2 regions of the Sinorhizobium sp. BG8 genome follow, and region 2 is predicted to be linked to the other one. Evidence: riboswitches for the same ligand, from Rfam matches in the RefSeq annotation. Region 2 holds a riboswitch; the other holds the start of a gene.
What was found. Region 2 has a riboswitch for thiamine pyrophosphate ahead of thiM (hydroxyethylthiazole kinase). Riboswitches for the same ligand answer to the same signal wherever they lie in the genome.

Region 1: another riboswitch for thiamine pyrophosphate. It lies ahead of thiB (thiamine ABC transporter substrate binding subunit); the one in region 2 lies ahead of thiM (hydroxyethylthiazole kinase).

The regions. Positions count from the first base shown of each region.
Region 1 covers NZ_CP044011.1:457,014-464,696, forward strand. Annotated here, with positions in the region: gene F3Y30_RS02145 (M48 family metalloprotease) at 1-1,063, opposite strand, end outside; gene thiQ (thiamine ABC transporter ATP-binding protein) at 1,342-2,076, opposite strand; gene thiP (thiamine/thiamine pyrophosphate ABC transporter permease) at 2,069-3,691, opposite strand; gene thiB (thiamine ABC transporter substrate binding subunit) at 3,695-4,702, opposite strand; TPP riboswitch at 4,739-4,853, opposite strand; gene F3Y30_RS02165 (thiamine diphosphokinase) at 5,039-5,695, shown strand; gene F3Y30_RS02170 (ABC-F family ATP-binding cassette domain-containing protein) at 5,699-7,522, shown strand; gene F3Y30_RS02175 (basic amino acid ABC transporter substrate-binding protein) at 7,635-7,683, shown strand, end outside.
Region 2 covers NZ_CP044011.1:1,091,878-1,099,560, reverse strand. Annotated here, with positions in the region: gene coaBC (bifunctional phosphopantothenoylcysteine decarboxylase/phosphopantothenate--cysteine ligase CoaBC) at 1-1,078, shown strand, start outside; gene F3Y30_RS05070 (class II glutamine amidotransferase) at 1,157-1,975, opposite strand; gene F3Y30_RS05065 (pirin family protein) at 2,247-3,158, shown strand; gene F3Y30_RS05060 (GFA family protein) at 3,274-3,678, shown strand; gene thiD (bifunctional hydroxymethylpyrimidine kinase/phosphomethylpyrimidine kinase) at 3,697-4,515, opposite strand; partial or broken gene thiE (thiamine phosphate synthase) at 4,550-5,158, opposite strand; gene thiM (hydroxyethylthiazole kinase) at 5,155-5,979, opposite strand; TPP riboswitch at 6,027-6,123, opposite strand; partial or broken gene F3Y30_RS05040 (adenylate/guanylate cyclase domain-containing protein) at 6,297-7,683, shown strand, end outside.

The sequences.
Region 1 (7,683 bases), 630 kb from region 2:
GGATCGTTTCCGGCAGCAGGCCCGTGACCCACCCACTGGAAATATAGTTCACGAGGCTCTGCCGTTGACTGTCCGCAACGCCATCGAAGCGGATGGCAACGTCGCCAGGGCCCGTCGCCAGCACGGCTTCCGCCTTGTTGTCGATCTGGAAGCCTGCAGGCACGTCGAAGCGAATCCCGAGCTTGCCATGCAGGAAGGTCTGCCCGCGAACATAGCCCTCCTGCGGGCTATCTCCGTAGAGCAGGCCGTTGATGCCGGCGAGATAATAGTCCCGGCCCCGATCGCCCACCGTTCCCTCCGGTCCGAAGGCCCGCGCATGCAGCCGCGCCAGCTCGACGCGCTGGGGAGCGTTCGGATGGCTCGAGAGGAAGTCCAGGCTCTGGTCGGACTCGGGGTCGACGGCGGTAAACCGGCTGTATGCGGCCATCGAGTCAAGGAAACGCGCTGCCGCATAGGGATCGTAACCCGCTTCCCCGAGCATGCGTACGCCGATGACGTCGGCCTGCAGTTCCTGGTTTCGCGAGAAGGCGGCGAGCCGGAGTTTGCCCCGGGCGAGCGCCTGCTTGCCGGCAATGTTGCTGGACAGCACTTCGGCCACCACGCGGCTGGCGATGACCTCGGCCTCTTCCTTCTTCTGCCGTTCGATGCCGTGGTTGGCCGTCACGTGCGCCATTTCATGCGAAAGGACTGCAGCCACTTCCGAGGCGTCGTTCGCAAGCGCGAGCAGGCCACGTGTCACATAGAGATAGCCGCCAGGAAGCGCGAACGCGTTGATCGCCGGCGAATTGAGGATCGTGATCCGATAGGACTGAGTCGGGTTTTCCGAGACCGCCGTCAGGGCTCCCGCTATGCGCGCAACGAGCCGCTCGGTCTTCGCGTCCTTGTACTCGCCGCCGTAGCTCGCAACGATGCGCGGATGCTCGCGGGCACCAAGCTGGGCACGCGGGTCGTTCTTCTGCACCTCAGCGACGATCTGGGGATTGGACGAGGGCGAGACGGAAGGTTCATAAGACTGCTCAAGAACCGACTGGCACGCGGACAGGAGTGCAGCTGCGAGAAGCACACCCGGCAGGACTTTCCGCAAACGGCGCCCAGAGTCCCTCACTGCAAGCTGGTCTATGCTCCGCATTCCTGTTGCCACGCCCCTTCACGGTCGGATACTCGAGGCGCTTCCTGCTCCAGCAGCACGCCAGGGAACCTTACCCTCTCCTGCCACCGAGAGATAGGCGCCGCTTCCGCTGAGGGCAACTCCCGATCGACAATGCATTCCGTTTGTGGCTCCGGTGACACAGGGCAGCGTCTAAAATATGGCAATCCCTCTCTCAAAAATAATATTATTTTTCAATACGCAAGGAACTTCAGGAGGGAGGCGTTGTCGCGGTGGGAGAAGAAGTCCGCGACGGGCTCGAATACACGGATCGCGCCGTCCTCGATGAACATAGCACGATCGGCTATCCTGCGTATGTCGTCCGGCTGATGGGTGATCATCAGGATCGTGCTCTTGGTCTCACGCTTCAACTCAACGAGGAGTGATGTCATCTCGGCGCGCATGGCCGGATCGAGCGAGGCAAAGGGCTCATCAAGAAGGATGATGGGCCGCTGGCGTACGAAGGCACGGGCGAGCGCCACACGTTGCCTTTCTCCGCCCGACAGCGAGGACGGCATGCGTTGGGCGTAGTTGCCGAGACCGACCCGCGTCAGCGCATCTGCAATCCGCTGTCGTTCGGCCCCGGTAAGCTTCAGGGCGGGATTGATCCCCAGTCCGACATTTTCGGCAACCGCAAGATGCGAAAAGAGATTGTTGTCCTGAAACACCAGGGATACGGGGCGCTCTGCCGGACCACGGCCCTGCATGTTTTCGCCCAAAATCTCGACTGATCCCGACTGGAGCCGCTGGAAGCCGGCGATGACGTTGAAAAGCGTTGACTTGCCCGCCCCGGAAGGTCCCGCGACAGCGACCGAGATCCCTTGCGGAATCTCGCAGTCGAAAACGAGCCTCTTCTCCGCGAACGCGACGGTCGCGTTCTTCAGCCGGATCGCGCTCGCCGCGCCGGGATGGGTTCGCGTCTCAACCATTGGCGGTTTCCCCGGTCCCCCACGACAATGTCGAAGGCAATACGAGCAAGAGGCAGATTGCGCCGAGGACAAGCGCAATGCCCGCGGCGTCATCGGTGCGATAACTGCCCATCCGGCTGAACAGCAGCCACGGAAGCGTGGTGAAACCCTCGGCCCCGAAAATCGCGATTGCTCCGAGGTCCCCGAGCGACAACGCCATTGCAAAGGCAAAGGCGGTCAGCAGAGGGCGCTTCAGGGCTGGAAGATCGATCCAACGTACACGATGCATGCCGGTTACGCCGAGGCTGAGAGCCAGTCGCGCCGTTCGTGCGATATGGGTTCTGTAGGCAGGTTCGAGCACCTGCACGACGAATGGCATAGCCATCAGTGCATTGATCACCACCACGACGTAGGGTGCCATATGCCCGGTCTCCCCGAATGTGCGAAGGACGAGGAACCACCCGGTTGCAATAACGATCGGTGGAACGAGCAGGATGAGCGAGGCGGTCCCCTTGAGCAGGATTGCAAGGAACCGGGTGGAACCAAGGGACGTATCGGTCGGCAGGGTAAGATGCGGTAGCACGATCACCGGAACGACCAGCGCGAGGGAGAGCAGGCCCGAGCTGAAGGCAATCGCGAGGCTTGTGACCAATGCCTTGTGAAGCAAAGGGTCGGCGGCAAGCCGCCCGAGATCTGCTGCGAACCCGGATACCACGATCGCCACAATGGGAGCACCCACGAAGGAGGCGAACGCTACGAGGATCGCCGCATCGGCCAAGCGTCTCCCGGCAGCGTCGAAGCGGCGGATCTCCCGCCCCGTAGTCGTCCCTTCCGCCGGTCGATTGCCGACAAGCGCCATGATCGTCAGGAGCGCGCCGGTCACGAGGATCTGCAGGAAAGAAAGCAGGACGGCGCGCGGCGGATCGAAATCGAACCTCAGGGCCTGGTAGATCGCGACCTCGATGGTGGTCACTGCGGGGCCACCTCCAAGCGTGAGCACGATGGTGAAGCTGGTCACGCACAGCATGAAGATGAGGCCGGCAATCCCGGGAATGAGCTGGCGCAGGACGGGCCACTCGATGAGGCGGAACACCGCGCCCGGCCTCATGCCGAGATTGGCAGTTGAAAGCCAGTACTCCGCGGGAATGCGATCGAGTCCGGCGAGCAGCAGCCGAGTTGCCAGTGGCAGGTTGAAAAAGACATGGGCGATGAGGATGCCCGACAGTCCATAGATGCTGACAGGTCTCGTTGCGCCTGCAAACAGGAGGAGATCGTTGACAATGCCCTGCCGGCCCCAGATCGTGACGATGCCGAGCGCTACCACGAGCGCCGGCATGCCCAGAGGCAGCGCCGCGAGACGGACAAGCCAGTTTCGTCCCGGAAATCGACGCTGGCGTGCCAGCGCCCTGGCGACCGGAATGGCGAAAGCCACGGACAGGAAGGTGGAAAGGAACGCCTGCAGGAGCGTGAAGCGCGCGACCCGCCAGACATAGGCATCAAGCAGAACTTCCCCACTTCGTTGGCCGGCACCGTTCGCCAGGAGCACCGCGATCGAAATGCCGACGAACGAAGCGACGAAGCCGAGGACAAGAGCCCCGGCCCCACGCACAAATCGCTTCTCGGCACGAGAATACATCGGTCAGTTCGCACTCATGGCCGACAGCCATTCGTCGATCCAGGCCTTGCGGTGCGCGGCCACCTCGTCCGACCCGAGAAGGAGTGTCTTTTCAGGCTTCACCAGCTTGCCGAAGGCATCCGGGAGCGGATCCTTCGTTGCACCGACCGGCATCATCCAGTTCGTCTCGGGGATGATCGACTGGAAATCGGGTCCGGTCATGAACGACAGGAACTGGCGCGCAAGATCCTTGTCGTCGCTTGTTTTCGTCATTCCCGCGACTTCGATCTGGACATAGTGCCCCTCCGTGAAAGAGGCCGCCTGATAGCGGTCCGTGTTCTCGGCAATCATGTGATAGGCGGGCGACGTCGTGTAGGAGAGCACCATCGGCGCCTCGCCCTTGGTGAAGAGCCCGTAGGATTCGGACCAGCCCGGCGTGACCGTGAGAACACGCGGCTTGAGCTTCGTCCAGGCTTCCGCGGCCTTGTCGCCATAGACGGACTTCATCCAGAGAAGCAGCCCGAGACCCGGGGTCGACGTGCGCGGGTCCTGGATGACGATCTTCTCATCCGGATTGCCCTCGACGAGCTCCTTCAAGCTGTGAGGCGGATCCTTGAGCGCATCGGTGTCGTAGATGATTGCGAAGTGCCCATAGTCGTAGGGAAGAAAGGTATCGTCCGAGAACCCGCCTGGAACGGTAAGCCCTTGCGGCGAAAGACCGTGCGGCTCGAAGAGACCTGTTGCCTTCGCCTCTGTTATCAGGCTTGTGTCAAGACCGAGGACGATGTCCGCCTTCGTGCTTTCACCCTCGAGCTTCAACCGCGTCAGTAGCTCGACCCCATCGGCGACCCCGACCCATTCGACCTTGCAGGCGCATGATTTCTCGAACGCGGCTGCGACCTTCGCTCCCGGGCCCCATTCCGCGACGAAGCTCTCATAGGTGTAGATTGTCAGCGTTTTTTCGGCCGCGAGGGCCGAAGCCGAAAGGCCGGCGGCAAGTGTCGCCACCATTGCAAAAAGTTTCACGCGCATCAGCGCCTCCTCTTCCAAGTGAACGGGAATAGCGCGCTGATCGAGCCGTCTAATCCCTCCGCCGGTACAAGCCGGATCAGGTTCCGCGGGTTGGCCCGAAAGCCTCTCAGCCGGTAGATCTAAGGATCGTCCGGCACCCCGTTAGAGCAACAAAAGCTTTAGACCCGCCCCCTTGGCTTGGCAAGGCCCGGTTCTTCACAAGCTCCTGCACCGAAGTCCTCCGTGAAACCGCAGGATAGAACCCGGACAATCGGTCGAACGCGCGGGAGCGGGAAGCGCTCCACGGTCGAACGGGAAAATGCGGATTTTCCTTTGGCAGCGGATGCGCTATGGGCAATGCCCATGAACGATCAGACCTTTGTCATTCTCCTCGGCGGAACACTCGAGCCAACGCCACGTTTCAAGGCCGACATAGCCGGCGCGCGCTTCGTCGCGGCCGACGGCGGCATGCGCCACGCCACCATGCTGGGCGTACGGCCTGAAGTCTGGGTCGGCGATTTCGACTCGAGTTCTGCAGGCCTCATAGCCAACTGGCCAGACGTGCCGCGAGAACCGTATCCGGCAGCAAAGAACGAAACCGACGGAGAGATCGCAGTCGCGGCGGCGCTCGCCCGCGGCGCGAAAAGCATAATACTCGCAGGCGCACTGGGCGGGGAACGCAGCGATCACGCCTTCATGCACATGCTGCTCGCACTCCGGCTGGCGGAGCAGGGCCTCGAACTGAGGCTCACTTCCGGCGAAGAGGAGGCCTGGCCGCTGCTTCCGGGAACCAATTCCGTTTCGTTGCCCAAGGGCAGCCTGTTCTCCATCCTCGGCTTGTCGAGCCTGGACCGGCTCTCCATCGCCAACGTCCGCTATCCGCTTTCCGATTTCGATCTGCCGTTCGGCTCTTCACGCACAATCTCGAACATCGCTGAGGGGACCGTGCGCATCTCACTCCGTGCCGGGCGGGGCCTCTTGCTCGCCCGCCCGTACGACCTGTCAGGAGCCTGACCCTTGGCACCACCTATTCTCAAACTGACCGACATCTTCCTGAGCTTCGGCGGCACGCCACTGCTGGCGGGCGCCCAGCTCCAGGTCGAACCTGGCGACCGCATCTGCCTCGTCGGGCGCAACGGCTCAGGAAAATCGACGTTGCTGAAGATCGCCGCCGGTCTGGTCGAGCCGCAGTCCGGAGAGGTTTTCCGCCACCCCACGGCGACGATCCGGTACCTGCACCAGGCGCCGGATTTCGAAGGATATGACACGGTTTCCGCCTATGCGGAGTCGGGTCTCGGCCCGAGCGACGATCCCTACAGGGTCGCCTATCTCCTAGAGCATCTCGGACTGACCGGCTCGGAGGACCCCAGAAGCCTTTCGGGCGGGGAAGCGCGCCGTGCGGCCCTTGCCCGCGTCCTGGCGCCGGAGCCCGATATCCTGCTGCTCGACGAGCCGACCAACCATCTCGATCTGCCGACGATCGAATGGCTGGAAGGTGAACTTGCGAACAGCCGCTCGGCTCTCGTGCTGATTTCGCACGACCGGCGTTTCCTCGAAAAGGTATCGAACGCGACCGTGTGGCTTGATCGCGGCACCTCGCGACGCCTGGACCGTGGATTCGGCCATTTCGAGGCCTGGCGGGACCAGGTGCTGGAAGCGGAGGAGCTTGAACAACACAAGCTCGGCAAGGCCATCGAGCGCGAGGAACACTGGCTTCGCTACGGTGTGACGGCAAGGCGCAAGCGCAACATGCGCCGTCTTGGCGAGCTACAGGACATGCGCAGCAAGTATCGTGGGCACAAGGGACCGCAGGGAACCGTCCAGGCGACGCTCTCCGACGCCAACGAGTCCGGCAAGCTTGTCATTGAAGCCGAAAAGATTACCAAGAACTATGGCGAGCGCACGATCGTCGCCCCGTTCTCCATTCGCGTCCATCGCGGCGACCGCATCGGCCTGGTCGGCCCGAACGGCGCCGGCAAGACAACGTTGCTCAAGTTGCTGACGGGGCAGACCCCGCCCGATGCCGGCACCGTCAAGCTCGGCACCAATCTGGAGATGGCGACACTCGACCAACGGCGCGAGGAGCTCGATCTGGACGACACGCTTGCGCACTACCTGACGGATGGTCGTGGCGAGAACCTCCTCGTCAATGGCGAACAGCGTCACGTGACGGGCTATATGAAGGAATTCCTGTTCCAGCCGGAACAGGCACGCACCCCGATCCGGAACCTGTCGGGTGGTGAGCGCGCGCGGCTGATGCTCGCACGCATCCTGTCGCGCCCGACGAACCTGCTGATCCTGGACGAGCCTACCAACGATCTCGACATCGAGACCCTGGATCTGCTCCAGGAAATAGTTGCCGGGTTCCCGGGAACGGTCATCCTCGTCAGCCACGATCGCGACTTCCTTGACCGGACGGTCACGTCGACGATCGCACCCTCCAATCCCGAGGCGCCCGACGGCCGCTGGATCGAGTATGCCGGCGGATACACCGATATGATGGCGCAGCGCCGCGGCATGCAGGAAGAGCGCCGCAAGGCGGAGCGCGCCGAAAAGGCAAAAGAGCAGCCTGCGCCCGCCGCGGAAGCAAAAAGCGCGGCAAAGGGTAAGCTCTCCTACAAGCAGAAGTTCGCCTTGGAGAATCTGCCCAAGGAAATGGCCAAGGCGGAAGCGGAGATCGCAAAGCGCGAAACCAGAATGGCCGATCCCAATCTTTTCACCAAAGACCCGGATGCCTTTTCGAAGATTGCGGCCGAACTCGAGAAACTCCGCGACGGACTGGCACGGATGGAAGAGGAATGGCTCGAGCTCGAAATGCTGAGGGAAGAACTGGAAGGCTGACGGCGGGCCTGGGCAAACCATCGCTCGTCGGCGTGCCGCCGCATGCTTGCGGCTTGCCTACAAGCAGAGAATTGTGACAGTCTCGGCAGCCACAATTTTCAGGAGTTCATTCATGTTTTCCCGACGCACGGTCATTGCCGGCCTCGCCGCTGTCCTGTTTT
Region 2 (7,683 bases):
CGTGGGCGCGCTCGCAGCCGATCGCGTCTATACGGACGTGTTCTCGCGCGAGGACGAGCAAGACGTCGGCCACATCCGGCTGGCGCGGGAGTGCGACCTGGTGATCGTCGCGCCGGCCACCGCCGACCTCATGGCGAAGATGGCGAACGGACTTGCGGACGACCTCGCCTCGACCATTCTGCTCGCCACCGATCGTCCGGTCTTGGTCGCTCCGGCGATGAACCCGAAGATGTGGGCGCATCCTGCAACCCGGAGAAACGTCGAGACGCTTCGCGCCGACCACATCCGGTTCATCGGCCCGAACAGCGGCGAGATGGCCGAGAGCGGAGAGGCAGGAGCCGGACGCATGGCCGAGCCGCTGGAGATCGTGGCACGCGCTGAAACCCTGCTCGACGACCAACCGAAACCACTCGCCGGGAGAAAGGCGATTGTGACGTCGGGCCCGACGCACGAGCCCATAGATCCCGTCCGCTACATAGCCAACCGCTCATCCGGCCGTCAGGGGCATGCGATAGCCGCAGCTCTCGCAAAGCTCGGCGCAGACGTTGCGCTGGTCACCGGTCCGGTGACCATTCCCGATCCCGAAGGCGTCACCGTCGTGCGGGTCGAGCGCGCGGAGGAAATGTTGAACGCCGTGCTCGCCGAACTTCCCGCCGACATTGCTGTCATGGTGGCGGCCGTCGCGGACTGGCGCGTCGCCTCCGAGGCATCCGAAAAGGTGAAGAAACAGGCCGACGGCGTGCCCCCGGCCCTCCAGCTTGCGGAGAACCCGGACATCCTCAAGACGATTGGCCATCATGCGCTGCGGCCGAAGCTCGTGATCGGTTTTGCCGCGGAAACCCAGAATGTGGAGGAGAACGGGCGCGCCAAGCTTCAGCGCAAGGGCGCCGACTTCATCGTCGCAAACGATGTCTCTCCAGCGACCGGCATCATGGGAGGCCCCAGAAACAGCGTCAGGATCATTTCGGCCGGCGGCACCGAACAGTGGCCCGAACTCGCCAAGGAAGAGGTGGCGGAACGTCTGGCGGCGCTGATTGCGGAGCGCACGACGGAGCCAGCGGCGAGGAAGCCCCGCTGAGGAGCGCCGCGAGGGACGGCTTCAGGGCGGAAATTGGCCGCGGCCGCGGATCTGTTGCCGCACCGCCTCGCTTCGGCCCTAGAGCGCCAGTGCCAGCTTCTCGATCGCCTCGGCGGGACGCCCGGCCGGTGAGAACAGGCAAACATCCACGCCGTCCTCATCAAGAACCACTGCGCAGCCATCAGGGATTTCCACCCAGGCCTCGCTATCATCGTTGAGGGGTTCCGATACGAGGCAGTAGCCGCCGCGGCCACCCATCGGGGCAGCGTAAAGCGTGGGTGCCCGGAAATCGGTTGCATAGCGGACGGCATAGAGTTTCCGCCCGTTCGAGAATGCGGCGGTGAAGCGCACGAGGACCCTGCGCTCGAGGTGGCCCGCCAGACGTTCCACAAAGGCAACCGTCTCGGCAACCGCCCCCAGCGGGTCGCGGTCGAGCCCGAACTGCAGTGCGAGCAGGAACAGCAATTCGGAGTCGGTGGCACCGGTCCGCGCAGCATAGAGGTCGTTGTCCAGCATGGTTTCGAGAGGCCGGCGCAGATGCTCGAAATCCGAAATCTGGCCGTTGTGCATGAACGACCAGACATCGTGGACGAAGGGATGACAATTGTCCCGCCGGGTACCGCCTCCGGTGGCGGCGCGCACGTGGGCGAGGAAGAGCGGTGATCTGATCTGGCGGGCGAGACTCTTCAGATTGCAGTCCGACCAGGCCGGCAGGATGTCACGGTAGCGCCCCGGGTGGGGGTGGTCACCATACCAGGCGATGCCGAAGCCATCGCCGTTCGTCGCCGTCTTTGCGCGCGTGGCGCAATGGGACTGTTCGATGAGGGAATGTGCAGGCGAGGAAACAATTTCTTCGAGGTAGAGCGGTTCTCCGCGGTAGGCTGCCCAGCGGCACATCAGGTTCTCGCTTCCTTCGCCGGACATCGTCAATCCGGCGCATTCATGAGGCATTAACCATAAGACGCATCCGATTGTCGGGCGTATTCGGTAAAAATGCGTTAACGAAAGTAAACTCCTGGAAAGAATCGGGCGGTTCACAGGCAACGAGGGACAGGCCAATCTTGGCGAAACTATAGCGGAGCGTGAACACTGCGTTTCCGCCGCTCATGGTTTCTGAAGCGGATGGCGGAGCCTATATTGGCCAGCAAGTCACGCGAAAGGAACCTCAATGTCGCTCAGACCCGTAAAGCACGAGAGTATTGCCCGCCCCACCATGGAAGGCGCCGGCGTGAAGCTGCACCGCGTCTTCGGCTTCGGGGATCCCTCGATGACCGATCCTTTTCTCATGATGGACGATTTCCGCAACGACGATCCCAAGGATTACATCCGGGGCTTCCCGTGGCATCCTCATCGCGGCATCGAAACGATCACCTACGTGCTTGCAGGAACCGTCGAGCACGGCGACAGTCTTGGCAATCGGGGCCTGATGGGGGCCGGCGACGTGCAGTGGATGACGGCGGGGAGCGGTATTCTCCATCAGGAGATGCCCAAGGGAGATTTCGCAGGCCGCATGCACGGCTTCCAGCTCTGGGCCAACCTGCCGTCGTCGCTCAAGATGACGTCACCGCGCTACCAGGACATCAAAGCGGCCGATATTCCGGTCGTGGTCGATGACGACGGCACCGCTGTCCGCATCATCAGCGGCAGTTTCTGGGGCAAGTCCGGGCCGGTCGACGGGATTGCGGCAGAACCAGTCTATCTCGATGTCTCCGTTCCTCCCGGGCAGAAGAAGACACTGCCGATCGATGCTTATCGGTCAGCATTCGCTTACATATTTGCCGGATCCGGCACCTTCCGCGATGCTTCCAAGCCGTTTGGCGTGAAAGTCGAGAAGGAGTTCGCCGGCGAAGAACTCAATATCCGTGACCTCTCGGGCGACCGGACCCTGGTCGTGTTCGATACCGGAGACCACATCACGGTCCAGGCCGGCGAGAAGGGTATCCGCTTCCTTCTCGTGACAGGCAAGCCTATCCAGGAGCCGGTCGCCTGGCATGGGCCGATCGTGATGAACACGCGGGAGGAGCTGCAGCAGGCCATGCGCGAGCTGCAGAATGGAACGTTCATCAAACCCGCGCACTGACCAGGCAGGCAGGCGGTGAGGCGTCACGCCTCCCCGCTTCTCTTCCCGGGTAATGCCGCAAGAGACTGTGGTATGCTCGCGGCCTGATCGACGACGCGAAAGCGGGGAAGAGCGGATGCATATCGACGGCCAATGCCATTGCGGCCACGTGACCTATGAAGCGGAGATCGATCCGCGGATGGTGTCGCTCTGCCACTGCACCGACTGCCAGCGGATGACGGGCTCGCCCTATCGTGTCACGGCCATCACCGAACGCGACAAGATCCGGATCGGCAGCAATCCGCCGAAGCTCTATGTGAAGATCGGCGAAAACGGCCGCAGGAGGCTGCAATACTTTTGCCCCGAGTGCGGTTCGCCTCTCTTCACCACGGGCACGGACGAAGACGGGGACACCTGGGGCATCCGCTGGGGCAGCATCAATCAGCGTGCGCATCTGCGCCCCAGCAGGCAGATCTGGTGCCGTTCCGCGGCAAACTGGTTCGGCGAATGCGCGGCCTTGCCGGGCGATGAGCGGGGGTAACTTACCGTTCGACGGCGATCAGGTCCCGATGCCGGCAGCAGCCCAGAGCCGATGGAAATGATGCACCGGGCCATGGCCGGACCCGACAGATAGTTGCCCGGCATCGGCCACCGCGCCCGCCAGGAAACCCTTTGCCGATGAAACGGCTTCTTCCGGCCCCGCACCCTTTGCGAGTTCCGCTGCAATGGCGCTGGAAAGCGAGCATCCTGTCCCATGGGTGTTCGCGGTCTCGATGCGCTTCGCCTCGAACCACGACAAGCCGCCTGGGGTCGCGAGCACATCGGGGCTCTCGGGGCCGCCGAGGTGTCCCCCTTTGACCAGCACATGGGTCGGCCCCATTGCGCGAAGCCGCTTCGCCTGGTCCGCCATTGTCTCCCTGTCCTTCGCTTCCCCCACGCCAAGGAGCGCGGCGGCTTCCAGCAGGTTCGGTGTCAGCACGGTTGCAAGAGGCAGGAGCCGCGTCGTCAGTGCATCGATCGCATCCGAGACAAGAAGGGCCGCACCTCCCTTTGCGATCATCACGGGGTCGATCACAATGGGTATGCCGTGATGCGGGGCGAGCGCATCGGCGACCGCTCCGGCGATCGCCGCATCAGCGATCATGCCGATCTTCACCGCATCCACGCGAATATCGGCGAAGATGGCCCGGATCTGCGCCACGACGAAATCCGGTGGCAGTGGATGCACGGCAGATACGCCGCGGGTATTCTGGGCGGTCAGCGCGGTCAATGCCGCCATGCCATAGACGCCGCACGCCGAGAACGCCTTGAGGTCGGCCTGAATGCCGGCCCCGCCGGATGGATCGGAGCCCGCGATGGAGAGGACGTTGCGGATCATCGCAGGCCTCCCGTCTCGCATTGGCGATTGACTTGCCGATTGCGCGGGTCGAGCGCTCAGGATCCGGCGTTCCACAAATGGCCGATACCACAGCAAGCCCATCGGCTCCGGCCAGGAACACATCGCCCACATGCATCTCCTTCAACCCTCCTATGGCGACAACAGGGACGGGGCATACCCTCGTCATGGCCCGCAGGCCGTCGAAGCCGATCGGCGGCTGGTGGTCGGGCTTCGTGGAGGTCGCGAAGATCGGACCGATGCCGGCATAATCGACGGTGCCCGCGTCGATACCGGCGGCAAGCGGCTCGGTACCCACGGAAAGACCGAGTATCATGGTTCGGCCGATGCGTTCGCGCGCTGTCGTAGCCGACAGGTCGGTCTGCCCGACGTGCAGACCGTCGGCACCGATCGCGAGAGCCGCCTCGATATCGTCGTTGACGATGAGCTTTGCGCCGGTGCCGGCGAGCGCGGATTTCAGCGCCCGACCGAGGTCGATACGTTCCGACGTCCTCGCGTCCTTGGACCGCAGCTGCACCATGGTGGCACCGCCGGCAACGGCCATGCGTGTCGTTTCCAGCATGCCCAGCCCCGCGCAGAGGACGGGATCGAGGACGAGGTACAGGGAGAGATCGAAGTTTTTCATGCGTTGCTCAACCTTGCTTCTGCGTCGAGCGTTGCGGGATCGAGTGCCGCAAGAGCATCGAGGAACCGCCAGGAGAATGAACCCGGTCCCTCGGCCGTCTTTCCGGCGTTCTCGCCGGCAACGGCGAAGGTCGCAAGCGCCGCAACCGTGGCTTCGAAGGGCTGCATCGGCCTGACGGCGGCAAAGGCACCGACGAGGCAGGTGAGCGAGCAGCCAAGCGCTGTCACACGCGGCATAAGCTCAGAACCTCCACCGATCCTGACGCTTCTTGCGCCGTCGGTGACGAAGTCGATGCGTCCCGTTACCGCGACGACCGCCCCGGACTGCGATGCGAGCGAACGCGCTGCATCTTCCGCCTGCTCCACGCTGTCACGGCTGTCGACCCCCTGCCCGCTCGAGCTTCCGCCGGCAAGCGCGATGATTTCGGAGGCGTTGCCGCGAATGATGGTCGGGCGGAGCGCAAGGAGCTCCGCGACGATCTTCTGCCGATATGCGGTGGCAAAATGCGCCACGGGATCGAGCACCCAGGGCTTTCCATTGGCGACCGCGGCCTGCGCCGCCGATTTCATCCCGTCGCTCCAGGCGGGAGAAATGGTGCCGATGTTGATCGTCAACCCGCCGGCGATGCGCGCGAACTCGCCGGCCTCTTCGGCTGCATGGACCATCGCGGGAGAAGCCCCGACGGCGAGCAGCACGTTGGCGGCGATGTTCATCGCGACGAAGTTGGTGATGCACTGCACGAGTGGTGGCGACGAGCGCAATTCCGCAAGCAGCGCACCCGGCGATATGATGTCGGATTCGATCGAAGATACGGTGTCCATCTTGCCCTTTCCGGGCGGGGGAAGAACACCGGGGAAACAAGCGATGGCCGGGTCCCCAAGCGACTCCCTCCGCCAGCATTATCTGGTTCAGGTTCAAAGGGTACTTCTCAGCCCGCCTCGCGACGAACGCCCCTGTCTCTCGCGCCCCTTTTCGCAGATGAGCGCCGCACTGTCATTACAAAAATTCGCAGCCTTCTCGACTAGCGGCATGCATGGCATCCGCTTGCCAACCGGAAATGCGAGGCTCATTATCCGTGACTGTCGGCGCTTCGCTTGAACCGGAGCACGCCGGCCAAGGCTTTCGGGACCCAAGTCCGATGAATTGCGCCGCATGCGGGTTCGATATCCAGAGCGGTTTTGCCTTTTGTCCCCGATGCGGGGCAAGACAGGCGCGTGCCTGCTCCGCATGCGGATACCTCTGCCCGCCTGAGTTCGCCTTTTGCCCGCAATGCGGAACGAGCGTCGCTCCTCCCGGAAACGGCAACGGCGTTACGCCAGCGCATGCAGAACCCGTGGAGCGACGTCAGGCGATCGTTGAGCGGGGAAGTACAGCTGCTTCGCCGAAGCAGGCCGATGCCGATCGCCGTATCGTGACCGTCCTCTTCGCCGATCTCTGCGGCTTCACCGCGCTCGGCGAGCGACTGGATCCGGAAACGCTGCGCGCTCTCCAGAACGAGCTTTTCGAAGAGCTGAACGACACGGTGAACAGATACGGGGGCTATGTCGACAAGTTCATCGGCGATGCGCTGCTTGCGCTCTTCGGTGCACCGGTCGCCAACGAGGGAGATCCGGAAAGGGCTTTGCTTGCCGCTCTGGACATGAAGCGCCGGGTCGCGCGGATCGAAGGCTTATGGAGCCACCGACTGCGCCAACCCCTGCCACTCCACATAGGCGTCAACACGGGCCCGGTCGTTGCCGGCACGCTCGGTGCGGGCGACAGCAAATCCTATTCGGTGACCGGCGACACCGTGAACACGGCGCAACGCCTTCAGGCAATGGCTGGACCGGGCGACATACTGGTCGGCGCGGTGACAGAGCGACTTACCCGGCACGCCTTCTCCTTCGAAGGTCTCGGAACCTTGCCGTTCCGGGGAAAGGCCGAAATGACTGCCGTCTACCGGCTCGAGGACCGCATCGCGGCAGCGCTGACACCGCGGGGACTGGAGATCCTCGGCCTCCGGGCTCCCATGATCGGACGCGACACTGAACTTTCAGCCATGGTTCGGTGCCTGGAGCTTGTGCTCGACGGTGCGACCCAGTTGGTTCGGCTGATCGGCGAGGCCGGGATCGGCAAGACGAGGCTTGTGAAGGAGTTCCTTGCCTCCATCGCCGACGACCCCAGGTTCTCCGACGTGGTCGTCCGTCAGGTGGCCTGCTCCTCACTCGGCGACCCATCCTACGGAACGCTGGCCTCGATCTTGCGGTGTGCCTACGGGATCGATCCGGCGGCATCGCTCGACCTCTCCCGCCAACTGCTCGAAAGGGGTCTCGGCTCGCTTGGGCTCGATTCTGAACAGATCGAACGATGGCGCCCGCTTTTCCTGTTCACGATGGGGTTCGGGGATCCAGAGGGCGTACTCACGCACCTTGAGCCCGACCAACTGCGCCGGCAGATCTTCCACGCGACCCTCACGATTTTCGAACGGCGGTTGCAAAAGGCGCCTTTGGTCCTGGTCATCGAGGACTTGCACTGGGCCGACGTCG